2 regions of the Priestia sp. YIM B13552 genome follow, and region 1 is predicted to be linked to the other one. Evidence: predicted binding sites of a transcription regulator. Region 1 holds the regulator's gene; the other holds the start of a gene.
What was found. Region 1 encodes NrdR, which represses ribonucleotide reductase genes. Its sites were predicted from a motif close to AACACNATATATNGTGTT; they were not measured.
Positions count from the first base shown of each region.

Region 2: the regulator NrdR is predicted to act here: its motif matches at 1,818-1,835, upstream of ACFX40_RS10005 (vitamin B12-dependent ribonucleotide reductase).

Region 1 is NZ_JBHZOU010000002.1:1,027,340-1,042,184, reverse strand. Features, by position in the region: gene polA (DNA polymerase I) at 305-2,932, shown strand; gene mutM (DNA-formamidopyrimidine glycosylase) at 2,954-3,787, shown strand; gene ytaF (sporulation membrane protein YtaF) at 3,848-4,477, shown strand; gene coaE (dephospho-CoA kinase) at 4,501-5,097, shown strand; gene ACFX40_RS11405 (glyceraldehyde-3-phosphate dehydrogenase) at 5,316-6,347, shown strand; gene speD (adenosylmethionine decarboxylase) at 6,770-7,150, shown strand; gene ACFX40_RS11395 (hypothetical protein) at 7,244-7,630, shown strand; gene nrdR (transcriptional regulator NrdR) at 7,874-8,335, shown strand; gene ACFX40_RS11385 (replication initiation and membrane attachment family protein) at 8,408-9,835, shown strand; gene dnaI (primosomal protein DnaI) at 9,868-10,800, shown strand; gene ytxC (sporulation protein YtxC) at 10,897-11,757, shown strand; T-box leader at 11,818-12,066, shown strand; gene thrS (threonine--tRNA ligase) at 12,111-14,069, shown strand; ribosomal protein L20 leader region at 14,241-14,363, shown strand; gene infC (translation initiation factor IF-3) at 14,433-14,845, shown strand, end outside.
Region 2 is NZ_JBHZOU010000002.1:757,810-772,654, reverse strand. Features, by position in the region: gene gcvPB (aminomethyl-transferring glycine dehydrogenase subunit GcvPB) at 1-143, shown strand, start outside; gene ACFX40_RS10015 (rhodanese-like domain-containing protein) at 188-571, opposite strand; gene ACFX40_RS10010 (lipoate--protein ligase family protein) at 801-1,634, shown strand; gene ACFX40_RS10005 (vitamin B12-dependent ribonucleotide reductase) at 1,947-4,505, shown strand; gene mntR (transcriptional regulator MntR) at 4,790-5,221, shown strand; gene ACFX40_RS09995 (patatin-like phospholipase family protein) at 5,324-6,205, shown strand; gene ACFX40_RS09990 (SA1362 family protein) at 6,236-6,634, opposite strand; gene ACFX40_RS09985 (DUF1385 domain-containing protein) at 6,683-7,639, opposite strand; gene ACFX40_RS09980 (YqhR family membrane protein) at 7,953-8,489, shown strand; gene aroQ (type II 3-dehydroquinate dehydratase) at 8,611-9,048, shown strand; gene ACFX40_RS09970 (M24 family metallopeptidase) at 9,050-10,108, shown strand; gene efp (elongation factor P) at 10,128-10,685, shown strand; gene ACFX40_RS09960 (YqhV family protein) at 10,824-11,105, shown strand; gene spoIIIAA (stage III sporulation protein AA) at 11,171-12,118, shown strand; gene spoIIIAB (stage III sporulation protein SpoIIIAB) at 12,125-12,637, shown strand; gene spoIIIAC (stage III sporulation protein AC) at 12,657-12,863, shown strand; gene spoIIIAD (stage III sporulation protein AD) at 12,884-13,267, shown strand; gene spoIIIAE (stage III sporulation protein AE) at 13,292-14,476, shown strand; gene spoIIIAF (stage III sporulation protein AF) at 14,482-14,845, shown strand, end outside.

The DNA.
Region 1 (14,845 bases):
TATTTAATGTAGCTTAATAATTAATTGATACAATTTTTCATGGAAACCCCTTCATCCAAGGAGCCAATGTGTAAGGCGAAAATAGCTTTAACCGTGCTATTTTCGCCGATTCTTTTTGACAATTTCTATCCATTCACATGTTACACCGCCTAAAATAACTAGGCGGTGTTTTTATTTTATGATGTACAAATCTTATCACCACATGAAAATAAAACGTTGAATTCAAGAGTACTTTTTGTTCTTAAAGCTTATTGTTTGCTAAAATAAAGGTAAGATAAGAAGAGAGCGAAATGGAGGAACATGAATGACACAAAAACTAGTATTAATTGACGGGAATAGTATTGCCTACCGTGCATTTTTTGCTTTGCCGCTTTTAAACAATGATAAAGGAATACATACAAATGCCATATATGGCTTTACTACAATGCTGACACGTATCTTAGAGGAAGAGAAGCCGACGCATTTACTTGTGGCATTTGACGCAGGGAAAACAACGTTTCGTCACAAAACATTTACAGAATACAAAGGAGGCAGACAAAAGACGCCTCCTGAACTTTCAGAGCAGTTTCCCTTTATTCGTGAGTTATTAGATGCATATGGGATTAAGCGTTATGAACTGCCTGATTATGAAGCAGATGATATTATCGGTACACTTTCAAAACAAGCTGAACAAAAAGGAATGGCCGTAAAAGTCATTTCCGGAGATAAAGATTTACTTCAGCTTGTGTCAGAACATGTAACCGTAGATATTACGAGAAAAGGAATTACGGATGTCGATTCCTATACGCCTGCAGCCATTGATGAAAAGTATGGTATTACGGCTGCACAAATTATTGATATGAAAGGCCTTATGGGGGACAGCTCGGATAATATCCCAGGCGTGCCCGGAGTCGGCGAAAAAACAGCCTTAAAGCTATTAAAAGAGTTCGAAACGGTTGAAAATGTATTGAAATCTATCGATCAAGTCAGCGGTAAAAAATTAAAAGAAAAGCTAGAAGATAATCGTGAATCAGCCATCATGAGTAAAAAGCTTGCAACGATTTATTGCGAAGCGCCTCTTGAAGTATCTGTAGAAGATGCAAAGTATGACGGGTTTGAATCTTCAAAGGTCATCTCATTATTTAAAGAGCTTGGGTTTAATTCTCTGCTTGCTAAATTTGGTGAATCAGCAGAAGAGGAAGCAGATTTTGAAGAACTGACGTTTGAAATAGCGCAGGAAGTTCACGATGATATGTTAACAAGCGAAGCAGCTCTGATCGTAGAAGGGTATGAAGAAAACTATCATCACAATCAGCTGCTCGGTTTTGGAATCAGCAACAAAAATGGCCACTATTTTATTGATAAAGATACAGCTCTTTCATCTTCTAAATTTAAAGCGTGGTTAGAAGATGAACGTGTAAAAAAGACGGTGTTTAATGGAAAACGCACGATTGTATCGTTAAAATGGGCGGGGCATGAAATTAAAGGAATTGAACATGATGTAATGATTGCTTCTTACATCTTGAATCCTGCTGAGGCAAATGATGACCTAGCGACAATTGCAAAATTAAAAGGGTATCATCAAGTGCAATCAGATGAAGCTGTGTATGGAAAAGGAGCTAAGCGAAGCATTGCGGAAGCTGATCAGCTAGCTGAGCATGTTATAAGAAAAGCAGCCGCCGTCGCTTATTTAAAAGAAGTGTTAGAAAAAGAATTGGTTGAAAATGAACAGTTTGAGCTGTTTGAGAAGCTTGAAATGCCTCTTGCCATTGTCCTTGCTGATATGGAATATCAAGGGGTGAAAATTGACCGGGCGCGTTTAGATGAAATGGGCGAAGATCTTCGAGAACAGCTTGAAAAAATTGAAGCGAAAATCTACGAATACGCTGGACAAGAATTTAATATTAATTCGCCAAAGCAGCTAGGAGTTGTTCTTTTTGAAAAAATGCAGCTTCCAGTCATAAAGAAAACAAAAACAGGCTATTCCACATCAGCTGATGTATTAGAGCAATTAGCTAGTACCCATGATATTATCCCAGAGATTTTACAATACCGTCAGCTAGGAAAATTACAGTCTACGTATATTGAAGGATTAAAAAAGGTTATTCATGAAAGCGATGGAAAAGTTCATACCCGCTTTAATCAAACATTAACTCAAACGGGAAGGTTAAGCTCAGTAGATCCTAACTTGCAAAACATCCCGATTCGTCTTGAAGAAGGTAAAAAAATAAGAGGTGCGTTTGTGCCTTCACAGCCCGATTGGTTAATATTTGCGGCGGATTATTCACAAATTGAGCTGCGCGTACTGGCTCATATTGCAGATGATGAAAAGCTAATCGATGCGTTTAAGCATGACTTAGATATCCATACGAAAACAGCGATGGATGTGTTCCACGTCGAAAGAGAAGAAGTAACGTCGAATATGCGCCGTCAGGCTAAAGCAGTTAACTTTGGAATCGTCTATGGCATTAGTGATTACGGTTTATCGCAAAGTTTAGGAATTACAAGAAAAGCAGCGGCTACTTTTATTGAACGCTATTTAAAAAGCTTCCCTGGTGTACAGGAGTATATGGATACGATTGTACGCGATGCAAAAGAAAAGGGATATGTAACAACGCTCTTGCACCGCCGACGTTACTTGCCTGAAATCACGAGCCGAAACTTTAACCTCCGCAGCTTCGCTGAGCGTACGGCGATGAATACGCCTATCCAAGGGACGGCAGCTGATATTATTAAAAAAGCAATGATTGAAATGGATAAGCGCTTAAAAGATGAAAATCTTCAGGCTAAGCTGCTGCTTCAAGTACACGATGAGCTGATTTTTGAAGCCCCAGAAGAAGAAATTAAAATTTTAGAGAAAATCGTACCAGAAGTAATGGAGAACGCTTTAGAGTTAGAAGTTCCGTTGAAAGTAGATTATTCTTACGGAAAGACTTGGTACGAAGCAAAGTAGTGGAAAAAGGATGTGACAAACGTGCCAGAATTACCAGAAGTTGAAACCGTCAGACGTACGTTAATTGAATTAGCCAGTGGAAAGACCATTGAGCGTGTAACAGTTAAATGGCCCAATATTATCAAACGTCCTGAACAAGTTGAACAGTTTTGTGACGCGCTTGTTGGACAAACCATTCGAGATGTTGAACGCAGAGGTAAGTTTTTGAAAATTGTGCTCGATGATTATACCATGGTTTCTCATTTACGTATGGAAGGTAAATATGCTCTCCATGAGAATGCAGAAGAACCAGATAAGCATGTACACGTCTTTTTTCACTTCACCGATGGAACAGAATTGCGATACCGGGATGTAAGGAAGTTTGGTACTATGCACTTATTTAAAAAGGGAGAGGAAGATCTGTTTCCTCCTCTTATTGGCCTTGGACCTGAACCGTTTGACGAAACATTTAATCCAAGTCAATTAAAAATGAGAATCGGCAAAACTTCTCGAAAAATCAAGCCGGTTTTACTCGATCAAAATGTCGTGGTTGGGCTTGGAAATATTTATGTAGATGAAGCACTGTTTCGCGCAGGGATTCATCCTGAACGAGTGGCCAGCCAATTAACAGACGAAGAGTATGAAAAATTGTACAAAGAAATTGTAGCGACTCTTCAAGAAGCTGTGAAACAAGGAGGCAGCACGATTCGCACGTATGTAAATACACAGGGACAAATAGGCATGTTTCAGCAGCAGCTTTATGTGTACGGAAGAAAAGGCGAATCTTGTAAAATGTGCGGTACGCCAATTGAAAAATTTGTTGTAGGCGGTAGAGGAACACATATCTGCCCAAATTGTCAGCCGGCTAAAAAATAACAATGGATGGGCTCCTTTCATATACTACGTATAGACAGAAAGGAAAGGAGTCCTCTCATCATGATAACATTTTCTTTACTTATTCTTGCTTTTGCCGTAAGTCTTGACAGCTTTAGCGTTGGCCTGACGTACGGACTTCGAAAGGTGAAAATCCCGCTGAAATCCATTTTTATTATTTCATGTTGCTCAGCATTTTCTTTAATGTTTTCTATGTTTTTAGGAAAAGTACTTACGCATCTATTTTCAGTGGATGTACTAAATAAAGTAGGCGGAGGTATTCTTGTTCTGCTTGGGATGTGGATTTTATACCAGTTTTTTTGTCCGGCAGATTCATCTCGAGTGAAAGAAGAAAAAACATTAGTGAAAATTGAAATTAAGTCAATTGGCCTAGTCATTAACGTATTGAAAAAGCCAATTGCAGCAGATTTAGATAATTCAGGTTCCATCAATGGAATTGAAGCATTTATACTTGGAATTGCATTATCTCTTGATGCATTTGGAGCAGGGTTTGGAGCGGCTTTATTAGGTTATTCGCCGTATGCTCTAGCAATTGCTGTAGCTCTTATGAGTTCTCTTTTTTTAAGTGCGGGCATACAGTTTGGCAAGGTTTTTTCACGTTTATCATGGATGAAAATGTTCTCGTTTGTACCAGGAGTTCTGCTCATTATTTTAGGTATTTTTAGATTTTAAATAAAGAGATAAAGGAGAGACCAATGTCTATTGTAATTGGATTAACGGGCGGAATTGCAAGCGGAAAAAGCACGGTAACCGGAATGCTACGAGATATCAATATTCCGGTAATTGATGCTGATCACATTGCAAAAGAAGTCGTAGAACCAGGAAAAGAAGCATACAAACAAATTGTCGAGACGTTCGGCCGCTCTATTCTTCACGAGAATGCGGAAATCAATCGAGCGGCTTTAGGGGAAATTGTGTTTTATCAAGAGGAAGAACGTAAAAAGTTGAATGCAATTGTACATCCTGCCGTAAGAAAAGAAATGCTTTCTCAAAAGGAAAGCTATATAGAGGAAGGTTACGAAGCCGTTGTATTAGATATTCCGCTGCTGTTTGAAAGTGATTTGACACACTTAGTCGATAAAGTAGTGGTTGTATATGTCGATGAGTCTGTGCAGCTAGAAAGATTAAAGTCACGTAATAATCTCTCAGCGGAAGATGCTTATGCGCGTATCCATGCACAGCTGCCTTTGATTCAAAAAGTAGCTTTAGCCGATGCGGTGATCAATAACAACGGTCCTGTAGAGGAAACAAAACAACAGCTTTTAAGTATATTAGCCCTATGGCTAGATTAAAGAGTGAATGATTGCATTCACTCTTTTTTTATTGGGAATATTTAAGGACTTCTAAAAAAGAATGTGTTAAATATCTGTTCTCGCTATATACATATAGTAAAACTTAATTAAAATAATTTATTAAAAAAAATTAATATTATTCACTTTTTAAATATTTATGTTATACTATTCAATATAAAAAGTTAAATAGTATAACACATATAGAGAGGGGTATAGCCATGAAAGCACGTATTGCCATTAATGGTTTTGGGAGAATAGGAAGAATGGTGTTTCGCACAGCGATTATAGAGGAAAATTTAGATATTATTGCAATAAATGCATCTTATCCAGCAGAAACGTTAGCACATTTAATCAAATATGACTCTATACACGGACCATTTAATGGAGATGTCAAATGTGATGATGATGCGCTAATTGTTAACGGTAAAAGAATTCAGCTATTAAATTCACGTGATCCGCTGAATTTGCCTTGGAAAGAGCTTGGGATTGATTTAGTTGTTGAAGCAACGGGGAAATTTAATTCAAGAGAAAAAGCGCAGTTACATATTGAAGCAGGTGCGAAAAAAGTTGTGTTAACGGCACCGGGTAAACAAGAAGATATTACCATTGTGATGGGCGTAAACGAACGAGAGTTTGATGTGAATCAGCATAACATTATTTCTAATGCCTCTTGTACGACAAATTGTCTAGCTCCAGTTGTCAAGGTACTAGACGAAGCGTTCACAATTGAAAACGGTTTAATGACGACCGTTCATGCATATACAAATGATCAAAAGAATATCGATAATCCGCATAAAGATTTGCGAAGAGCCCGTGCGTGTGCTCAATCAATTATTCCTACAACAACTGGAGCAGCCAAGGCACTTTCATTAGTTCTTCCACATTTAAAAGGAAAGCTTCATGGGATGGCGCTTCGTGTACCAACGCCGAACGTATCGCTTGTCGATTTAGTTGTGGATGTAAGGAAACCTGTGACGATGGAAGATGTTAATTTAGCGTTTATTAAAGCTGCTGAAGGGCCATTAAAGAATATTTTAAATTTAACAATGGAACCACTCGTATCAATTGACTTTAATACAAATCCTCATTCAGCTATTGTAGATGGACTATCCACGATCGTAATGGAAGATCATAAAATTAAAGTGTTAGCTTGGTACGATAACGAGTGGGGCTACTCTCAGCGCGTAGTCGATTTGGTAAGATATATTGCTGCAGAAATGCGTAATGGATCAAAAATAAGAGTAAGCTAAGAAAGCTATTGATTGCTTTTAAAAAAACAGGGAGCTATCGCCCTGTTTTTTTTGTTTTTATTCAAAAGAATAGGGAAAAGCAATAAGATAAGCATGCAAAGGGGTGTTTATTTTCCTCAATTTTAATAAAAAATTAATAGTCGTTTAGAAGCTTTTACACACTGTTTCACGAGAATACAGGGGTAATTTGTATAGGTCTATCTGCAAGAACAATCTTTAATAAAATCAAAACACGTATTGCAAAATAAATGTAAACAAAGTATACTATGTTTCGTGAACTTCTTGTGTACCTTTCGGTGATGTGGCTACTTAAAGGGTTAGGACCTCTTTGGACTAACTTTCCCCCGTGGTAGTTAACATGCTATATGGCGAAAGAACTTCATGTTTAACGATTAAAAATTGTTAAAGGGGGAAATATCATTATGGAAACAATGGGTCGTCATGTCATCTCAGAATTATGGGGATGCGATTTCGATAAGTTAAATGATATTGATTATATTGAAAAAACGTTTGTTGATGCAGCTTTAAAATCTGGTGCGGAAGTTCGCGAAGTAGCGTTCCATAAATTTGCACCTCAAGGTGTAAGTGGCGTTGTTATTATTTCAGAATCACATTTAACGATTCACAGCTTCCCAGAGCATGGTTATGCAAGTATCGATGTTTATACTTGTGGTCATTTAGATCCTACAATCGCAGCAGATTATATTGCAGATGCTCTAAGTGCACAGACACGTGAAACAATTGAATTGCCACGTGGAATGGGTCCTGTTCAGGTAAAACAAACTAAAGCGAATGCACTTTAATAGTGTCGATTGATTACGTAAGTTAAGAGGTGTATTACACACCTCTTTTTAGTATATAAATTTTTAATACGCAAAAACAAAGGGGATAACAACATGGGGGTAGTACAAGCAGTTAAATCTTTATTTTCTAATCATGTAGAAACAAGCGATCACCATTCAGATCCGACTCTAAAAACGCATTATTATAAAACAACGGCTGGGAATGCATTTAAGCAAGTTCATGAAATGTTGAAGCACATGCAAGGGATAGAGATACTTGCTGCATATGAAGAGCGAGGAGAAATTAGCTTAAACGTTGTAAAAGGAAGAAAAGCTTTTGTTGTGATTACCATTATTAACGTACGTCCTCTTGAAACCGCTATCGATTTTTCTGCTACAACAGAATCAAAAGTGGTGCCGGTTGATTTTGGTTTTAGTAAAGAACTCGTACGTACGCTTTATAAGAGCTTTGATCAAAAACTTATTCCTCTTTCTTCGTAAGTTCCTTGTCATTTTTGAATTTCAGGAAATAAAATGGGGAAATTCCTTTTCCTTTACTTGTATTCAAGCCTTGTTTTCTATAAGATGGAATAAAGCAAATCCTTTAATACAGCATCGTGTTTGTTAAAGGAAATGATGATAAAAATCATAATGAATGGCGAATAGCCGGCTAACATAGATGGAAATTAACTTATATAAGAGAAAATAAAAAGAAAAACAAGGTTTATTATTGGAGCTGAGAATATGAAGTGCCCATCCTGTCATTACAATGGAACGAGAGTGCTGGACTCGCGCCCTGTAGAAGAAGGCCGCTCTATTCGTAGAAGACGTGAATGCGAAGAGTGTCACTATCGTTTTACAACTTTTGAGAAAGTAGAAGAACTTCCGTTAATTGTTGTAAAAAAAGATGGAGCGAGAGAAGAGTTCAGCAAAGACAAAATCCTTCGAGGGTTAATTAAGGCGTGTGAAAAACGCCAAGTAAGCTTAAAACAATTAGAAGATACCGTACACGATATTGAAACAGAGCTGCGCAGTCAGGGTACATCAGAGGTGCAGTCAGATGTGGTAGGAGAAATGGTGATGGAGCGATTAGCTGCTATCGATGAAGTCTCTTATGTTCGATTTGCTTCTGTATACCGACAATTTAAAGACATCAATGTATTTATTGATGAATTAAAAGATTTAATTAAGAAGGAACGACTGTAAAAGAGCTATTGAAGTATTCTTTAGGCTCTTTTTTTGTCATTTCTATTACTTTAAAAGTAGGTAGGGAACGACATGAAAGAACAACATTGGAAAGAAATGATACCGGTCGATCGTTATGTTGTTCGTTCGAACGGCATACTGCAGGAATACGACCGAAAGATTTTAACCATGCTCTATCAGCCGTTGGTGGGTACGACCTGCTTTGGTCTGTATATGACGCTATGGAGCGAGCTGGAACAAGACCGTTTATGGGGGAAAGAGTCTACACATCATCATCTAATGTCAATGATGCAAATTAATTTGAAAGCTATTTACCATGAGCGGTTAAAATTAGAAGGCATTGGTTTGTTAAAAACATATATTAAGGAAGAAGATGATGTTCGTGTGTTCATTTATGAGCTCATTCCTCCTCTTACGCCCCATCAGTTTTTTAACGACGGTGTGTTAAATGTATATTTATATAACCGACTTGGAAAATCCATCTTTCAAAAAGTGAAAAATTATTTTTCGGATTCACTCGTCGATGACCAATCGTTTAAAGATGTCACGCATTCATTTAACGATGTATTTAAATCAGTTAAAGCAACAGAGCTGGCTCCAAGTTTTCAGTCTGAAAGCAAGGATGTATTTTCTCCTGATGCTCAAACGGACTTTGTGGATTCCTCCAAACGCGCTTCTATTGAGATGAGCCCGGATTCCTTTGATTTTGATTTATTTTTAGCAGGTCTAACAGATTCAATGATTTCGAAAAGGTCCATTACATCTAAAGTAAAACAAGCGATTGAAAAACTAGCTTTTTTATACGGTATCGATCCTCTTCAAATGAAAAATGTGGTGCTCGATTCGCTAAATGAGAACGATCAAGTTGATATTGAATTGCTTAGAAAAGCAGCACAGTCCTTTTACCAATTTGAAAATGGAGAAGCACTTCCAAATCTAAGCGAACAAATTCAGCCGCCTATGCTTCGTACCATGCAGGAAAAGCAGCCGCAGACAAAGGAAGAGCAGCTTATTCAACAGCTTGAAGTGACTTCTCCTCGACAGCTTTTGATCGAGTTTTCCGGGGGAGCAGAGCCTTCAAAAGCAGATTTGCAAATGATTGAAGAAGTGATGTTTAACCAAAAACTTTCACCAGGGGTAGTAAATGTTCTGATTTACTATGTTATGCTAAGATCCGATATGAAATTGTCTAAGAGCTATGTAGAGAAAATTGCTGGACACTGGGCGCGCAAAAAGGTCCAAACTGTTCAAGATGCCATGAATTTAGCTAAAAATGAACAGAAAGAATATCAGAATTGGACTGAAGCAAAGCAAAATAAAAAAACGGCTGGACGAAAGATTGTGCGTAAAGAAATGGTGCCAGAGTGGCTGAGCGATGAAGAAAAAGAAGAGAAAAAGCAGCCTTCAAAAGAAGTGGACGGATTTGAAGAAGAAAAACGAAAGCTACAAGAAGAGCTCAAGCAGTTAGATCAAGAGCTAAAACAAAAGCATAAAGAATAAAAAGCAGGTATGATAGAGACGAGGTGAAAAAGATGAAGCCTATCAATGATTCACTAAATCAGTTAGTGAACAAAAAGGATTTTAAAGCACGCTTAGAAGCGTTAAGAAACAGTATCCTGTCTAATCCTGAAGTTAAAACATTTTTACAAGAGCATCGCCATGAGTTAGATGAGCAAATGGTCGACCGAGGTCTGATGAAGATGCATGAATTTATCGACCAAAGCAAATGCTGTGACAAGTGTCCTTCTCTGCAAAGCTGTGTCAACATGGTGAAAGGATACCACCCTCAGCTGGTTGTAAAAGGCCGTAATATTGATTTACAGTATGAACGCTGTCCTAGAAAAGTACAAGAAGATGAGCGAAAAGAACAAGAATCTTTTATTCAGTGTATGTACGTGCCGAAAGAAATTTTACAGGCAACAATGTCTGATATCGAAATTGAGCAGGGAAGATTTGAGGCCATTAAACTAGTAAGAGATTTTGTGCGAGAATATGAGCCAAATAAGAAAATGAAAGCTTTGTATTTACACGGTTCGTTTGGTGTGGGGAAAACGTATTTTCTTGGAGCAATTGCCAATGCGTTAGCCGAAAAGAAAGTGAAATCTACCATTCTGTATGTCCCGGAGTTTTTGCGTGAGTTAAAAGGTTCGTTTCAAGATCAAAGCTTCAATGAGAAAATAGAGTATGTCAAAAAAGTACCGGTTCTTATGCTTGATGATCTCGGAGCAGAATCCGTAACGAGCTGGATGCGAGACGATGTGCTCGGAACCATTTTACAATTTCGCATGCTCGAAAATTTGCCGACATTTTTCAGCTCGAATTTAAATTTTAAAGAGCTTCAACATCATTTGACTTATACCCAAAGAGGCGAGCAGGAAGAGCTCAAAGCCGCTCGTGTCATGGAACGAATTAAGTCTCTAGCCGTTCCTGTTGAAATGAATGGAGAGAATAAACGAAATAGATGAGCAGGTCGTTTTACATTTCTTGTAACGACTTGCTCATTTTTTTGCATGTTGCCCCATATACATTAATAAAGCGTGTCCAAAGGGGGGCTATGAGGAATGAAAATATTCTTTAAATATGTAGAAGACGCAGTCGTTGTATATGAGTCTTTATGCGCGAAGCGAAGCGCTTTATCATATGGTTCACAGTGCTTGAAGCTGGTGAATAATCAGCTTTTAGTCATTGATGAGACATACAATAGAGAGGCCATTTTACAAGACATGGTGATACCGGTATTAACACACGTAATTTTAAAAAAGAAAGAAAAAAAGATGATGGTAAACATATTAAAAGAACAATTTTTCTATTCAGAAGAGGAAGAGCAAGATTTGCTGCTTCAAATTATGGGGGGGATTATGGAAGGAGAGAGAGGCGAAATCCCTCAAAAAACATTTTCTTTTCCAAGAGAATTACTTATCCGCCAGGCTCTTCAAGACTTCTTCATTCATAATGTAACATTCACCTTTGAGTCTTTTCTCCAATTCCGTTTAAAAGAATATCAAGAGCGGCTGCGCTATTATGCCGAGCTGGCGATTGATGAATATAAGCTTGAACAAGACTATCAAATTCTTATTCATCAGCTGCGTCAAGCAGCTAATGAAAGACAGTCATCTACAGGCGATGTGTATGTAATGCACTTGAATAAAAACAAGTTTGTACTGTACGACCACAACAATAGATATGTTCCTGAACGTGAATGTGCAGCTCTAGCAGAGGCCTTTTTATCTGAACAAGAATCATTATACATAGACTCAACTATTATCGCGCCTTTGCTAAGTTTATCTCCAGCTGCTATTCATCTGTATAGCGACCAGCATGATCATGATTTTGTATATACCATTCAAAATATCTTCCAAGAAAAAGTCATGTTATACGAAAAAAATGAATTTCCGTTTGATCAAAAGCAAAATATAACGTGAAAGGTTGATTTCTATTTTGAAAATGAATATAATAAATGCATATTGAAAAACAGCTATATGTTACAAGTTATGATGAGGACATGAGTGTATATTTACGGTTTGTAGAGAGGGAGATCCAGGCTGAAAATCTCCTAACACGGAATATATTCTTACCACCTCTAAACTTCAGTAGTAAACGAGCAGAGCCTCTAGTAATTACTGACGGAATTTCCGTTATAAAACCTCGAGCCGCTTCGGGTTCTTTGGGTTATCCAAGATACGAAGAGGAAACAAGGGTGGTACCGCGTGTATACACAACTCGTCCCTTTTTATAGGGGACGAGTTTTTTGTTTTTACAAAAAGTTTATTCAGTTATGTTAAAGGAGTGGAAAGTTGTGTCAGAAGTAATCAAAATGACATTCCCTGATGGAGCTGTTAAAGAGTATCCAAAAGGATCATCAACAGAAGATATTGCGGCTTCTATTAGCCCGGGATTAAAGAAAAAAGCATTAGCAGGCAAAGTAAACGGCGAGCTGCTGGATTTACGTACGCCAATTGAACAAGATGGCAGTCTTGAAATCATTACGCAAGATGCTCCTGAAGCGCTTGAAATTATGCGTCACAGTACAGCGCATTTAATGGCTCAAGCAATCAAACGTTTATACAAAGATACAAAAGTACAGCTAGGTGTAGGGCCGGTTATCGAAAACGGTTTTTACTATGACATCGATATGGAAGAATCAATTACTCCTGAAGATTTAGGTAAAATTGAAAAAGAAATGAAAAAAATCGTTAATTCAAATATTGAAATTGAACGAAAAGAAGTTTCTCGTGAAGAAGCCATTCAACTTTTTAAAGAAGTTGGCGATGAACTGAAGCTTGAATTGATCGATGCGATTCCAGCAGGTGAAAAGGTTACGATTTACCAACAAGGCGAATTCTTTGACCTTTGCCGAGGCGTGCACGTGCCGTCAACAGGTAAAATTAAAGAATTTAAACTATTAAGCGTGGCGGGTGCTTATTGGCGCGGAGACAGCGATAACCAAATGCTGCAGCGTATTTATGGTACAGCATTCTTTACAAAAGCAGATTTAGACGAGCATCTTCGTCTTCTTGAAGAAGCAAAAGAACGTGATCACCGTAAACTTGGTAAAGAGCTAAACTTATTTACAAATTCTCAAAAAGTAGGACAAGGTCTGCCTTTATGGCTTCCAAAAGGTGCGACAATCCGCCGTATTATCGAGCGTTATATCGTAGATAAAGAAGTAAGCCTTGGTTATCAGCACGTTTACACTCCAGTGCTCGGAAGTGTAGAACTTTACAAAACGTCTGGTCACTGGGAGCACTACCAAGATGACATGTTCCCTGCAATGGAAATGGATAACGAAGACCTTGTGCTTCGTCCAATGAACTGTCCTCATCACATGATGGTTTACAAACAAGGTATTCACAGCTATCGTGAGCTTCCAATCCGTATTGCTGAGCTTGGAACGATGCACCGCTACGAAATGTCAGGAGCATTATCAGGACTTCAGCGTGTTCGAGGCATGACGCTAAATGATGCGCATATCTTTGTACGTCCGGATCAAATCAAAGAAGAATTTATTCGTGTGGTTCGCTTAGTTGAAGCGGTTTATAAAGATTTTGGGTTTGAAAATTATTCATTCCGTCTATCTTACCGTGACCCTGAAGATACAGAAAAATACTTTGACGATGATGCAATGTGGGAAAAAGCACAAAGCATGTTAAAAGACGCAATGGATGAGCTTGACCTTGATTATTATGAAGCTGAAGGCGAAGCGGCATTCTACGGTCCAAAATTAGACGTTCAAGTTAAAACGGCTCTTGGTAAAGAAGAGACGCTATCTACGGTTCAACTGGATTTCTTACTTCCTGAACGATTTGATTTAACGTATGTAGGGGAAGACGGAAAACAACATCGACCGGTTGTTATTCACCGCGGCGTGGTGTCAACAATGGAACGTTTTGTAGCTTTCTTAATCGAAGAATACAAAGGAGCTTTCCCAACGTGGTTAGCACCTGTACAAGTTCAAGTGATTCCGGTATCACCTACGGTTCACCTTGAGTATGCAAAAGAAGTACAAGAACAGCTTCAGCTTGCCGGTATTCGTGTGGAACTTGATTCTCGCGATGAGAAAATTGGCTATAAAATCCGTGAGGCTCAAATGCAAAAAATTCCTTATATGCTTGTTGTAGGGGATAAAGAAGTAGAGGATAAAGCAGTAAACGTACGTAAATATGGTGAGCAGAATTCAGAAACAGTGGATTTCCAAGCCTTTTTACAAAATGTAAAAGCAGAAGCATCTCGTTAATGAAGAAAGCAGAGAATTGAAATTCTCTGCTTTTTTATCTAACATTTATAAAAAACTGTTGCATAAATGTTTTTCCTTTGATACAATAACTTTTGTTGTGAAAAAAGAACGAAATCATTGACTTTTGTCTTTGTTGATACTATAATAGCTTAAGTAATTGAATACTTGTTTATACAGAAGAAGAAGCACCCGCTTCTCACCTGAGTGACGCATAGAGCAGTTAGCAGGTACATCGTATCTTAATTAAAACGATAGAAGTGTGGGTGCAGTATGTACTCACACTTTTTTGTGTGAGTTAATAATCGGTCTAAGCAAGCGTATTCGCTCATTAAACCTTGGAGGTGGCTACTTATTAGCAAGGACATGATGGTAAACGAGGGCATTCGAGCTCGCGAAGTTCGTCTAATTGATCAAAACGGTGAACAATTAGGAATTAAATCAAAAAATGAAGCATTAGAAATTGCTTCACGAGTAAATCTTGACTTAGTAATGGTTGCTGCAAATGCGAAACCGCCGGTATGTCGTATTATGGACTACGGTAAATTCCGCTATGAGCAACAACGTAAAGAAAGAGAAGCTCGTAAAAACCAAAAAGTTGTAAACTTAAAAGAAGTTCGTTTAAGTCCAACAATTGATGAACATGATTTTAACACTAAACTTCGTAACGCACGCAAGTTCCTTGAAAAAGGTGACAAAGTGAAAGCGTCTATTCGCTTTAAAGGTCGTGCCATTACTCATAAAGGGATTGGCCAAAAAGTACTTGAACGTTTTTCACA
Region 2 (14,845 bases), 270 kb from region 1:
AAATTGCAAAAGAAGCAGAAGAAACGCCTGAAGTCGTACAGGAAGCTCCGCATACAACGGTTGTGAAGCGCCTTGACGAAACGCTCGCAGCGAGAAAGCCAGTTCTTCGCTATCAGAAAGAACAGGCTGTTCAAAACGTCTAACAAAAAACCTCGCCCAAAGGCGAGGTTTTTCTATATACATACCATTATTTTTTCTTTTTCACTTTACCGTTCCACATTTTGAAGCCGCCTTTTAAATCATAGATTTCTTGAACACCGTGGCGACGAAGCATTTGTGCTGCGCGTCCTGTGCGCATTCCGCTTTGACAATAGATGTAGACAGGCTGATCTGGACGGAATTCTTTAATGCGCATACGGAACTGTGAAAGAGGAATATTTCGTGCGCCTAAAATATGTCCGTTTTCGAATTCATTCGGCTCACGGATATCAACTAGCTGTGCCTTGCGGTAGCCGCTGCGGAATTCTTCTTCAGTTAACGTTTTCATAATGCGACGTTGGACAAAGAACATAACGACAGAGTATATGATGATTACTCCAAGTAAAATGAGTACTGCTGTAATTGGTGACATGCTGATTCTTCCTTTCTTCGACAAAATCCATACTCTTATTATATAAGTGAATGAAATTAGAAGTAAAGCGATTTTGCCTTGAATCTAGCGGATTTCTTCCCGAAAATGAAAAAACTACCACATTTGAATTCACAGTTTTATGTTGCTCTTTGCTTTTCCTTAGCTCAATCTTTTGGTAGACTAAAAAACGGATTTATTTTTATATTACATATAGCTGAGGATGAGGTAGATGAAAGCAAAGTGGAGATTTATTGATTCCAACAACCGTTCGCCTTATTACAATATGGCGTTAGATGAAGCGTTATTAGAATGGCATAGTAAAGGAGAAATTCCACCTACGATTCGTTTTTACGGATGGAACCCTCCAACGCTGTCAATCGGTTATTTTCAAAAAGCTGAAAAAGAAATTAACTTTGATAAAGTAAAAGAATTAGGACTGGGCTTTGTAAGACGTCCAACGGGCGGCAGGGGCGTGCTTCATGATGAAGAGCTTACTTACAGCGTAATTGTATCTGAAGAGTATCCTAACATGCCTAAGACAGTTACAGAGGCATATCGCGTAATCTCTGAAGGTTTACTGGAAGGATTTCGTTCGTTAGGGCTCGAGGCTTATTTTGCTATTCCTCGTTCAGAAGAAGAAAAAAATAGCTTAAAAAACCCTCGTTCGTCCGTGTGCTTTGATGCTCCTTCTTGGTATGAACTAGTTGTAGAGGGCCGCAAAATTGCTGGAAGTGCCCAAACTAGACAAAAAGGAGTTATTCTACAGCACGGCTCTATTCTGTTAGAGATTGATGAAGATAAATTATTCAGCGTGTTTAATTATCCAAATGATCGTGTGAAAGAAAGAATGCAGCGCGCATTTCGTTCCAAAGCGGTAGCCATCAATGCAATTGCGGGCCGCAAAATCTCTATTGAAGAAGCAAAAGAAGCGTTTTATAAAGGATTTGCTTCTGCTCTTGATATCGATTTAGAACCGTATACACTGTCTGAAGAAGAGGAAGCATATGTAGAAGAACTAGCGCGCACAAAGTACGGATCGGATGAATGGAACTTTAAGCGCTAAACGGATGCCCATGGGAAATAGATAAAAGTGCAACTTCTTATAAGTTGCACTTTTTATTGGGATTTTTAGAAACAATGCTTGGCTAATAGAATACATAGAGAAGAAAAGTCAAACACTTTTTTTACGAAAAAAAAAATATTTCACTTGACACCCTTCTATATGTAGATGTTTGGAGAAGTGTCAAATACTATATATTGAATTCGTCCAAGCCGTGTGGTAAGTTATTGATAGTTGATTGAAAAACTCTATTTCCTTTAAAAGGAAATAGAGTTAATAAATTTATAGATGTTCGATAGGTAAGGAGTTGTGAGAATGACTGTTTTGTTAAATCAAAAAGTGAATATGAATGTTGAAAAGCTCAATTCAGATATTGAACGCTTTCCGCAAGTACATCCGATTACACCGGATATGAAGTTGACTCATAAAGGTGTTTCAAGATTGGTAATGTTAGACCGCTATGCGTTTAAGGATACGGAAAAATTAACGTTATCAGAAGGAGATTTTGTTGTTCTAACCGTAAAGGAAGATCCAAAATTTCCAGCACGAGGACTTGGCTATGTGGAAAGCATTAATTTTGAGCAAAAAACCGCTGTTGTCAAGGTAGAAGATGAGTTTAGAGGAGCTTTATCGCCTGAAGAAGCAGAAAACGGATTAATTACTCGTTCTTTAGATGTCATTGAAAAACCTCTAGAAGTCTTTTATGAGCAAATTGCAAAACGTAATGCAACAGGCTTAGCTTCTGTGGAAAAAACAGAAGCTAAGCGCAAAGAGTGGTTTGAAAAGTTCTATCAAGAGCTTGTTCTGCTAAACTTTGTACCAGCTGGCCGCGTTCTTTACGGTGCAGGTGCTGATACGGACGTAACGTACTTCAACTGTTATGTAATGCCTTATGTAAAAGATTCACGTGAAGGTATTTCAGAACACCGCAAACAAGTAATGGAAATTATGAGCCGTGGAGGCGGTGTTGGAACGAATGGTTCAACTCTTCGCCCGCGCAACACGCTGGCTCGCGGTGTAAACGGCAAATCATCTGGTTCGGTTTCATGGTTAGATGATATTGCTAAACTGACGCATCTTGTTGAACAAGGTGGGTCGCGCAGGGGCGCCCAAATGATCATGCTTGCCGACTGGCATCCTGACATTGTAGAGTTTATTATTTCTAAAATGCAAAACCCTCGCATTTTACGTTTCTTAATTGAAAACACAAATGACGAAATGATTAAAAAACATGCGCAAGATAAATTGAAGTTCACGCCGCTAACAGAGTCTGAAGAAGCGATGTATCAAGGAATCATTAACTATAAACAAATTCCTGGTCTTGGTGGATTCAGTGAAAAAATCATCAAAGATGCAGAAGAAAAGCTGCAAACAGGCGGAACGTACAGCGTTCATAACTCAGAGTTTTTAACAGGAGCAAACATTTCTGTATGCTTAACAAAAGATTTCATGGATGCTGTTGAAAACGACGGAGAATACGAACTTCGCTTCCCAGACGTAGAAAGCTATTCAAAAGAAGAAATGGCTAACTACAATGAAAACTGGCACGAAGTAGGCGACGTGCGCGAATGGGCAAAACAAGGAAACAAAGTTCGTACGTACCGTACTATCCGTGCAAAAGAGCTATGGAACTTAATTAACATCTGTGCAACGTACTCAGCTGAACCAGGCATTTTCTTCTTCGACAATGCTAATGACATGACAAATGCTCAAGCATATGGTCAGCACGTTGTTGCAACAAATCCATGTGGTGAACAACCACTTGCACCATTCTCTGTCTGCAACTTAGCTGCTGTTAACTTAGCGCAAATGGCAGATAAAGAAACGAAAACTGTTAATTTTGAAAAGTTACGTCAAACGGTTGAAACAGGCGTTAGAATGCAAGATAACGTTATTGATGCAACTCCTTATTTCTTAGAAGAAAACCAAAAGCAAGCGCTTGGCGAACGCCGCGTTGGCCTTGGTGTAATGGGTCTTCACGATCTTCTTATTTATTGTGAGACAGAGTACGGCTCTGACAAAGGCAATGAGTTAGTAGATAAAGTGTTTGAAACAATTGCAACGACGGCTTACCGCGCGTCTGTAGAGCTTGGAAAAGAAAAAGGAAGCTTCCCGTTCTTAGTGGGTGAAACAGATGCTGAAACGGCTTCTTTACGTGAAGCATTTACAAATACAGGCTTCATGAAAAAAATGCCTGAAGATATTCGTCAAAACATTAAAGAGAACGGTATCCGAAACTCTCATTTATTAACAGTAGCGCCAACAGGCAGTACTGGAACAATGGTTGGAGTATCAACGGGTCTTGAACCTTATTTCTCATTCTCATACTTCCGAAGCGGCCGTTTAGGTAAATTTATTGAAGTAAAAGCTGATATCGTTCAAGAGTATTTAGATCAGCATCCAGAAGCAGATCCAAACAATCTTCCTGAATGGTTCATTTCAGCTATGGAACTTGCACCACAAGCTCACGCGGACGTGCAATGTGTGATTCAGCGCTGGATTGACAGTTCAATTAGTAAAACAGTAAACGCTCCTCGCGGTTACACAGTAGAGCAAGTTCAAAAAGTGTACGAGCGTCTGTATAAAGGCGGAGCAAAAGGCGGTACGGTGTACGTAGACGGCAGCCGTGATGCACAAGTCTTAACGCTAAAAGCAGAAGAAAATACGTTTGATGAAGAAATTGAAGCGCCAAAAGAAGAAACGAAACCGCACGTTGTGTTAGTTGATACAATTAATGAAATTCGTTCAACTGATGTAACAATCGGTTCTGAAGTAGGTAATACTTGTCCGGTTTGCCGTCAAGGAACGGTAGAAGAAATGGGCGGATGCAACACATGTACAAACTGTGGTGCACAGCTGAAATGCGGCCTTTAATTTTGAACATGATTGACTAGTAAAAGCTGACTCAAACGAGTCAGCTTTTATTATGTATAAAAATGGGGCATAAATAAGAAGCGGGATCGAACGGTTCTTGTATTTGAATAAGCATTGTAGTATGATTTTAATTGAATGTCTTTTATCCAGTTTTATCTTATGACATCGCTTTATTTACACGTTTTTTTCACATAGATTATCAAACATGAACACGATATCACTATAAGAAACAGACATTTATGACTTATTATTAGCAATACATAATATTAATTGGGGGAGATTTCATGCCTACACCGAGTATGGAAGATTATATTGAACAAATATATATGCTAATTGAAGATAAAGGATACGCTCGAGTGTCTGATATTGCTGATGCATTGGCGGTTCACCCCTCATCTGTAACGAAGATGGTTCAAAAGCTAGACAAAGATGAGTACTTAATTTATGAAAAATATCGAGGCCTTGTTTTAACAGCTAAGGGGCAGAAGATTGGAAAACGTCTTGTTTATCGCCACGAGCTTTTAGAGCAGCTGCTGCGCATCATTGGCGTAGATGAGAAAAATATTTATGATGACGTAGAAGGAATTGAACATCATTTAAGCTGGAATTCCATTGATCGAATTGGAGATTTGGTTCAATACTTTGAAGAAAATCATAACCGTATTCAAGATCTTCGCAATGTACAAAAACGAAATGAAGAAGAGCAAAAATTATAAGAAAAAAGCAGCGGCCAATAGCGTCACTGCTTTTTTTCTTTTTATCATAACTTGTTGCTGAGTCGACTACAAATGTAGAGTGGGTAGTTTGGAGGAGAGGCTGTGTACGTCGACGGAGTGTTTTCAGGTGGCGGTATTAAAGGGCTTGCACTGATTGGCGCGTTACAAGCTCTAGAAGAAAAAGGCTTGATCTTTCGGCGGTTAGCCGGAACGAGTGCGGGTTCCATTATTTGTGCATTTGTAGCAGCCGGTTATACAAGTGAAGAAATTGTTGAAATGATGAATGAAATTGAGTTATCGTCTTTTTTAGATCAAAGAATGTCTTTTTTACCATCGAGCTTGACAAAGTGGCTGTTTTTATATTGGAAAATGGGATTGTATAAAGGAGAAAGGCTTGAAAAGTGGATTGCTGAGAAATTGCGGAGCAGAGGAATTCGTACATTTGCTGATTTGCCTGATCAGTCGCTGCGTATTATTGCGTCAGACTTGACCAACAGTACGATGCTTGTTCTTCCAGATGATTTGCCTAAATATCAAATCGACCCGAATCGCTTTTCTGTAGCAAGAGCCGTTCGAATGAGCTGCAGCATTCCATATTTTTTTGAGCCGGTTAAATTAAAATCTACCCCAAGCAGTTTAATAGTCGACGGGGGCGTGTTAAGCAACTTTCCAATTTTTCTGTTTGATGATGATAAAAGTCTTAAGAAGCGACCGGTAATTGGTGTGAAGCTGAGCCCGAAGGACGAAGAAAGGGAACGGAATAAAATTAAAAATGCCGTTGGTTTATTCAGCGCGCTTTTTGAGACGATGAAAGATGCGCACGATGCAAGGCATATTTCAAAACGTCACGAAAAAAATATTATCTTTTTACCTGTTAATCAAGTTTTTGCGACAGAATTTACCCTCACAGAAGAACGGAAGGAGGAGCTGATTGCGTTTGGAAAAAAGCGTACAAGGGCATTTTTGAAAAAATGGTGCTATTAAAAAAACAAGGAGGCTTTTCTCCTTGTTTTTTTAAAAGAATGCTCTATTTTTCTTTTTTCCTTTTTTACCTTCGATGACGGTCAAGTGTGAGTTGTTTTTCTTTTTCTTTAGCGGTTTCGTTGATTTGGATACCGGGCGCTTATTTGAGCTTCGGTACGTATGCATATCAACTTTGTTGCTTCCTCGCTCTTTTTCTTTTTGACGCAGTTTTGATTGTTTTACTGCGCGCACATAGCCTCTATCTTGACCTTTTGTCTGAGAAGGGCGGAGAATAAACCGATAAACTAAGTAAAACAAAATGATAAACAGAAAAATATAACCTGCTTGACGTAATAAAACAGCTGGATCTGTAATCAACGTAAATGCAAAGCCAATGACTCCTAACCCGATTAGACCATATACAAGTGGTTTCACGAATGGACGTCTCATTTTGTTCACCTCCTAAAATAGTAAAAAAAGAAAGCAAAACGGTGTGGATTAGACAACTTGTTCGTCAGTGGTAGAAGAAAGTTCATTTTCAACGCGTAAAAGTTCTTTAAATGAAGCAATCGCAACTTCAACTTGATCATCTTTTGGTTCTTTGGTTGTTAAAAGCTGAAGCCATAAACCGGGATAACCTAAAAAGCGAAGAAGAGGGACATGACGAACTTTATTGGTTAACTGTAACACTTCAAATGATAAACCAAGGACAACTGGAATTAATGCAAGGCGATCCACAATTCGTAACCAAAGAGGATCCGTTGGAACAAGTAGGTAGACAAACATTCCTACAACTACGGTAAAGAGGATAAAGCTACTTCCGCAGCGATAATGAAGTCGAGACTGTGCTTGCACGGCTTCTACCGTAAGTTCAGCATTGTTTTCATATGCATTAATGACCTTGTGTTCTGCTCCATGATATTGAAACACCCGTTTAATAAGTGGCGTTTGTGAAATCACATAAATATAGCCAAGAAGCAATAATAGTTTAAATACTCCTTCAATAAAAACCTGAGCTACACTTGAAGTGAAAACAGGACGTGTCAATTGTGCTAAAAACACAGGAATCAATGTAAATAGTACTTTCCCGAAAAGAAAGGATATTACACCAATAGTTGCAACGCCAAATATTAAAGATAGTTTTGATTCTTTTTTCTCTTTTTGTTGTTCTGCTGCTACTTGAGCATCATCTTCTGGATTCACGTCATAGCGTTCAGAGGAAAAGTTCAAGTGCTGCGTACCGTTTGCACTGGCTTCAACAATAGCAGCAATTCCTCGTAAAAAAGGAATTTTTTTTAAAGCAGTGAGTACGGAATTTGATTTTCTTTTTGAATGAAAATAATCAATAGATTGATCTTTGCGGCGAATAGCCGTCACCATCATACGTTTGCCACCGAACATGACGCCTTCTATAACGGCTTGACCACCATACGCAGGTTTTTGTAATTTAGACATTTCAGGCACCAACCTAACTTAACTAGACTAGACTTCTTAGTATTTTATATTCTACAGCAAAATCAAATAAACCTCTAGGCGGATGCATGTTATCTAGTTTAGCCAATATTTTTCATCTCCACACCCTTGTTATGAATTTTTTTCCTTTCACTTATAAAATTTGTTTATGAAACTCTGTGCGAAGTAATTTAAAAATGTCTCTTTGATATCAGGCTCCCTTCTTGCGTATAGGAAGAGTAATAAACGTAAAAACTTAGAAATGAGTCAGTAGGAAATGAGAAAAAAGTTCATACTACATCAAGAGGTGATTAATATGTCAGAACCTAAAGAACAGCATGAAAAAAAACAGGATAACCACCCTACGCATAAACAGGAAATGTCTTTTTTATTTAAAGCCATCTTTATTTCCTTTTTTGGAGGGATTTTCTGGAGCTTTATTGGCTATTTAAATTATCTGTTCAGCTTTAGTGTTATCAATCCAAATATGCTTTTAGATCCATGGGCGTTAGGTGATTGGAAGGATAAAGGAATAGGTGTTATCGTCAGTATTTTTCTTATAGGGGTATTATCTATTGTTGTCGGGTTGTTATACTACGTCCTATTAAAGAAGTTTAAAACAATTTGGATAGGTTTTGCTTACGGCTTATTATGGTGGGCAATTGTATTCGTTGTTTTGAATCCGCTCTTTCCCAACTTAAAAACAATTGGAGAGCTTCCAGCTAACACGATTATTTCATCCCTCTGTATTTATATTTTATATGGTGTATTCATCGGATATTCCATTTCTTTTGAAGCTGCAGAGCTTCAAACAAAAGATGAATCTACAGATTTTCAAACGGCGAATAAGTAGTGTGAATGTTCCAACGTATGCTAATATATTCTATATAATGATTTAAAAAGAAAAATAAAGTGCAAATTCACATAAGTGAGCTGCATAAAGGGTTCGTAGTAGGGGAGAGTGTTGAATTAAGATGAATAAGATTTTAGTAATAAACGGTCCTAATTTAAATCGTTTAGGCGTACGCGAACCAGCGGTATATGGGACAGATAATCTTCAAAATCTTGAAGAGAAGCTTCAGCGAGCAGGCAGAGACCATAGGGTAGAAGTTGAGTGCGTACAGTCTAATCACGAAGGTGTAATTATCGACTGGATTCATGAAGCAGATGAGAAATTTGATGGGATTATGATCAATCCTGGTGCTTTTACTCACTACAGTTATGCCATTCGAGATGCGATTGCCAGTATATCTGTTCCTGTTATTGAAGTGCATATTTCGAACGTACATAAGCGTGAAGATTTTCGCCACCATTCGGTGACGGCACCTGTTACACATGGTCAAATTGTCGGGTTAGGTTTATACGGATACGAGCTTGCCCTGCAGGCACTTTTACAATTAAGGGGGAAATAAAATGAAAATCGAAAAACTACGCGAACAGTTTTCAAAGTTGAATGTGGATGGTGTTGTAATTACAAGTGAATATAACAGACGCTATATGACCAATTTCACAGGATCTGCTGGTGTCGTTATCATTTCTGAAGACAAAGCGGCATTTGTAACAGATTTTCGTTATGTTGAACAAGCAACTAGTCAAACAGAAGGTTTTGATATCGTTCAGCACAAGGGTCCTATTGTAGAAGAAGTAGCGAATGTAGTGAAACAATTTGGAATTAAAAAGCTTGGTTTTGAACAGAATTATGTTACATATGGACAGCATCAATTATTTGATAAGCATATCGGCGCGGAACTTGTTCCAATCTCGCACGCAATCGAAAACTTACGCTTGATAAAGAGTGACTCAGAGATTAAGATATTAAAGGAAGCTGCAAAAATAGCAGATGCAGCATATGAACATATTTTAACCTTTGTTCGTCCTGGTTTAACAGAGCTTCAAGTATCTAATGAACTGGAGTTCTTTATGAGAAAACAAGGCGCAACATCTTCATCTTTTGATACAATTGTTGCTTCAGGGCATCGCGGGGCTTTACCGCATGGTGTTGCTTCTGAAAAAGTAATTGAAAAAGGGGAACTTGTAACGCTTGATTTTGGCGCATACTATAACGGTTACTGTTCAGATATCACACGGACATTTGCCGTCGGTGAAGTAAGTGATAAGCTAAAAGAAATTTATAATGTCGTACTGCAAGCGCAGCTTAATGGAATGAGCGGCATCAAAGCGGGTATGACGGGTAAAGAAGCAGATGCGTTAACGCGTGATTATATTACAGAACACGGATACGGCCAGTATTTTGGACATTCGACCGGTCACGGCGTAGGGTTAGAAGTACATGAAGGCCCATCACTTTCTGTGAAATCTACAGATGTACTGCAGCCAGGTATGATTGTAACCGTTGAACCAGGTATTTACATACCAGACTTAGGGGGCGTTCGTATTGAAGATGATACGATCGTCACAGCAGAAGGTAATGAGGCATTATCGCACTCATCAAAAGAGTTCATTATTTTATAAAATGTAGGAGGATTTCTTCATGATTTCAGTAAATGATTTTCGTACAGGTTTGACAGTAGAAGTAGACGGAGGTATTTGGCGTGTAATGGATTTCCAACACGTAAAGCCTGGTAAAGGCGCTGCATTCGTTCGCTCAAAACTACGTAACCTTCGTACAGGAGCTGTGCAAGAAAAAACGTTCCGTGCAGGTGAAAAAGTAGGAAAAGCACAAATTGATAACCGTAAAATGCAATATCTATATGCAAGCGGCGATCAGCACGTATTCATGGACAACCAGTCTTATGAGCAATTAGAGCTTCCAGCAAGTGCAATTGAATATGAGCTAAAATTCTTAAAAGAGAATATGGAAGTAGCAATTATGATGTACCAAGGTGAGACATTAGGTGTTGAACTTCCAAACACAGTTGAGCTTAAAGTAACAGAAACTGAACCTGGTATTAAAGGTGACACAGCTTCTGGCGGTACAAAACCAGCAACTGTGGAAACTGGCTTAACAGTAAACGTTCCGTTCTTCGTAAACGAAGGCGACGTATTAATTATCAACACAACAGACAGCAGCTACGTATCACGCGCGTAATTGGATCGTGTAAGCAAGCTGCAAACATACAAAAAAGGCAGAGAATCATTCTCTGCCTTTTTTGTATGTTTTTTTGTGCTAACTCTTCCTTATTTTGCATAGGTTGTACTAAACAACGCAGAGATATAGGAGGGGCTTATGAAGCAGTGGTTGGATCATTTAAACGGTACGGTATTAACGATGGCGTGCCTTCGATTTATTTCTTCATTTATTGAGTTTATTGCCGCTATTTTAATTGTCACAAACAATGATGTGAAAAAAGCGTTAATGATTAATGGAATGTTAGCACTTGTTGGTCCGATTGTAATGGTGAGTTCTTTTACCATAGGTTTAGTGTCCGTAGCCGATCAATTATCTTTTGGGAAATTAATCATGATTGTAGTAGGAGTGCTCTTCATTTTAATCGGTGTTTTTAAATAAAAGGTAGGCATAAAATGGTCAAGCTTATAATACATTGAAGTGAGTTCAAATATGAGGGGATGAATATGTTAAACGAAATACTTGCAATCTTTCCGCCTAATTTAAAAAAGACTGTTGAATTTTATGTTACAAACCATTCTCATGTACTAGAAGAAATTCGAGTGCGTATAGGAAGACCTGTCGAATTTACAATCAACAATCAGCCATATTTCGAATCGTATCTTCCAAGTGCAGAAGATGCTTTATTTATCTTAAATAAATTAAGCCAGTTTTCAATTTATATGATTGAAGAAGAATTGAAAAAAGGATATGTCACCATTGAAGGCGGGCACCGGGTTGGGCTAGCGGGAAAAGTTGTAACAGAAAATGGACAGGTTCGTGTGATTCGAGATGTATCATCCTTTAATATCCGGATTGCTAAACAAAAGATTGGTATTTCGAATCAGCTTATTCCTTTTTTATACAATCGCTATTGGCAAAGTACGGTCATTATAGGACCTCCTCAAACAGGAAAAACAACCATGATTCGCGATTTAGCCAGAGTAATAAGTACTGGCATAGAGCGCTCTAAGATTCCTCCGTTTAAAGTGGGAATTGTAGATGAACGATCAGAAATTGCTGGGGCTGTTAAAGGGGTTCCTCAGCATACATTCGGATCTAGAATGGATTTATTAGACAGCTGTCCGAAAGCTGAAGGCATGATGATGATGATTCGCTCCATGAGCCCCGATGTGCTGATCGTGGATGAAGTGGGAAGTGAAGAAGATTGTAAGGCCGTACTTGAAGCGGTTAATGCTGGCGTTCGTGTCATTATGACTGTTCATGGCTATGACATTGACGATTTAATGAAGCGTCCCACTTTGCAAGCTTTAATGAAACTTCACGTATTCAAAAGGTATGTTGTGCTATCGAACAGCCGAGGTCCTGGAACACTTCAGGCTATCTACGATGAGCACTATAATTCCATGAAAACGTCCGTTGAAAAGTCGCTTATTGAAAATAGTAAAGGGTGATGGTGTATGAAACTGTTTGGTGCCATCTTTATCTTATTTGCTTCCACTTACACAGGGTTTGAGTTTGCAAAGCAGCTTAGTGCAAGACCCAGGCAGCTCAGGCAATTAAAAACGGCTCTGAGGTCGTTAGAAGCAGAAATTATGTACAGCAATCGGCCTCTTCAAGAAGTTGCTCATTTGTTATCTCTACAGCTTCCTAATCCTTTGGCTTCTTTATTTAATGAGTTTTCAATGAAATTAAAAGAAGGTACTGAAAGTGTCAAGGAAGCTTGGGAAAAGACGTTGGACCAATTTTGGAAACAAACCGCACTTAAAACGGGAGAACTAGAAATCTTAAAACAATTTGGTGAAACGCTTGGTCAGCATGATCGTTATTCGCAGCAAAAGCATATCTTACTGACGCTGAATCATCTTGAACGCGAAGAACAAGATGCAATTGATAAGCAGAATCGCTATGAAAAAATGGTTAAAAGTTTAGGCTTTCTATCTGGGTTGCTACTGGTCATTCTATTGATGTAGCGATAGAGGAGGATTGAATGTGGGAATTGATATGAACACCATTTTTCAGATTGCTGGGATTGGTATCGTCGTAGCTTTTTTAGTCACCGTACTCGAACAGATGGGAAAAAAAGATTACGCGAACTGGGTTACCCTCATCGGTTTTATTTATATTTTATTTATGGTTGCTTCGATTGTAGAGGACTTATTTCAAAAAATCAAATCGGTTTTTTTATTTCAAGGGTAGAGGGGTGAGTTGCCATTGAAATGCTTCAAATTGTGGGCTTAGGGTTAGTAGCTACGTTTTTGGCTCTTATTTTAAAAGAACATAAATCACCTATTGCTTTTTTACTTGTTGTATTCGTGGGATCCGTGATCTTTCTTTTTTTAATTGATCAAATCTACGAAATTATTAAGATGGTCGAGCGGCTGTCGATTAATGCCCACGTTAACATGATTTATGTGGAAACCATTTTGAAAATTATTGGTATCGCCTATATCGCCGAATTTGGTGCTCAAATTACGAAAGATGCAGGGCAGGGTGCCATTGCTTCTAAAATTGAATTAGGTGGAAAAGTGCTGATTCTCTCCATGGCAATTCCTATTTTAACGGTCATTATTGAAACGATTATTTCAATGCTGCCCAATTAATTTTACTTAATATGAGGTGACGAAATGAAGCGGTGGACGTTTAAAGTGAATATACTCGCTCTTCTTTTGTTCCTCTTTTTTTTCTTTCCAGAAAATGTACAAGCTTCCGAACCCCCGAAGCAGCAAGAACTTGTCAATGAACAAATTGATAAGCTCGGTATCGATGAAGTCAAACAGTTTTGGGACGATATTATTACCCAATACGGCGGCTTTTTACCCGAGAGTCAGAAGGGAAGTTTAGTCGATTTTTTAAAAGGAGAAAAAGAGTTCTCTCTTAAAGAATGGCTAGGAGGTCTTGTAAAGTTTTTATTTCATGAAGTATTAGCGAATGGAAAGCTCCTCGGCACGCTCATTATGCTAACGGTTTTTAGCGTGTTTTTACAAACGCTCCAAAGTGCGTTTAATCAGCAAACCGTAAGTAAAGTAGCGTATGCGCTTGTATATATGGTTTTGATCATCATTGCTCTTAATAGTTTTCAAATTGCTATCTCTTATGCAACGGGAGCGATTGAGACCATGACCAAATTCATTTTAGCTCTGGTGCCGCTGCTGCTTGCCTTAATGGCATCATCAGGAGGAGTTGTATCGGCAGCCTTTTTTCATCCGATGATTTTGTTTTTAATGAACACAAGCGGTTTGCTTATTCAATACGTAGTGATGCCGCTGCTTTTTCTTTCAGCACTGCTTAGCATTGTGAGTACGATTTCAGATGAACATAAGGTTACACAGCTTGCTCAGCTGTTGAGAAATATAAGCATTGGCGTGCTTGGAATATTCCTAACTGTTTTTTTAGGGGTGCTGTCCGTTCAAGGGGCCACCTCAGCTGTTGCCGACGGTATTACAATTCGAACGGCAAAGTTTGTCACAGGGAACTTTATACCTGTTGTAGGACGTGTATTCACAGATGCGGCTGATACAGTCATCAGTGCCTCGCTTCTATTAAAGAATTCAGTAGGGATTGCTGGAGTAGCAGTCTTACTGTTAATCGTCGCGTTTCCGGCTATTAAAGTGTTAACGCTCGCTTTTATCTATAAGCTAGCAGCAGCTCTTCTTCAACCTATTGGAGGAGGACCGGTTATTTCCTGCTTGAGCATTATCAGCAAAAGCGTCATCTATATTTTCGCGGCGCTTGCGGTTGTCTCGCTTATGTTTTTCTTATGTTTAACGGTCATCATTACAGCGAGCAACGTCACAATGATGGTGAGGTGAAGAAATTGCAGGCCTTAACGACGTGGATTACTAATATCGTTCTTTTTATCTTATTAGCTACCATTATTAATTTACTATTGCCCAATTCTAGTTTTCAAAAATATACAAAGCTGGTGGTTGGACTTCTTTTAATGCTGATTATTATTACACCCGTTTTTCAAATTTTCAAAGTGGATGTTAATCAAATGCTGAAATCACTTAGCTTATCATCTATTCGATCCGATCAGCAGGTAGAAAATTCAATAGAAAATCAGAAAAAAGAAATACAAGCTTCACAACGTGCATATATTTTAGAACAAATGGCTGTCCAAATGGAGACAGATGTAAAAGAGGAGTTGATGGATCAGTATGGTGTAGCAATTGATCGAA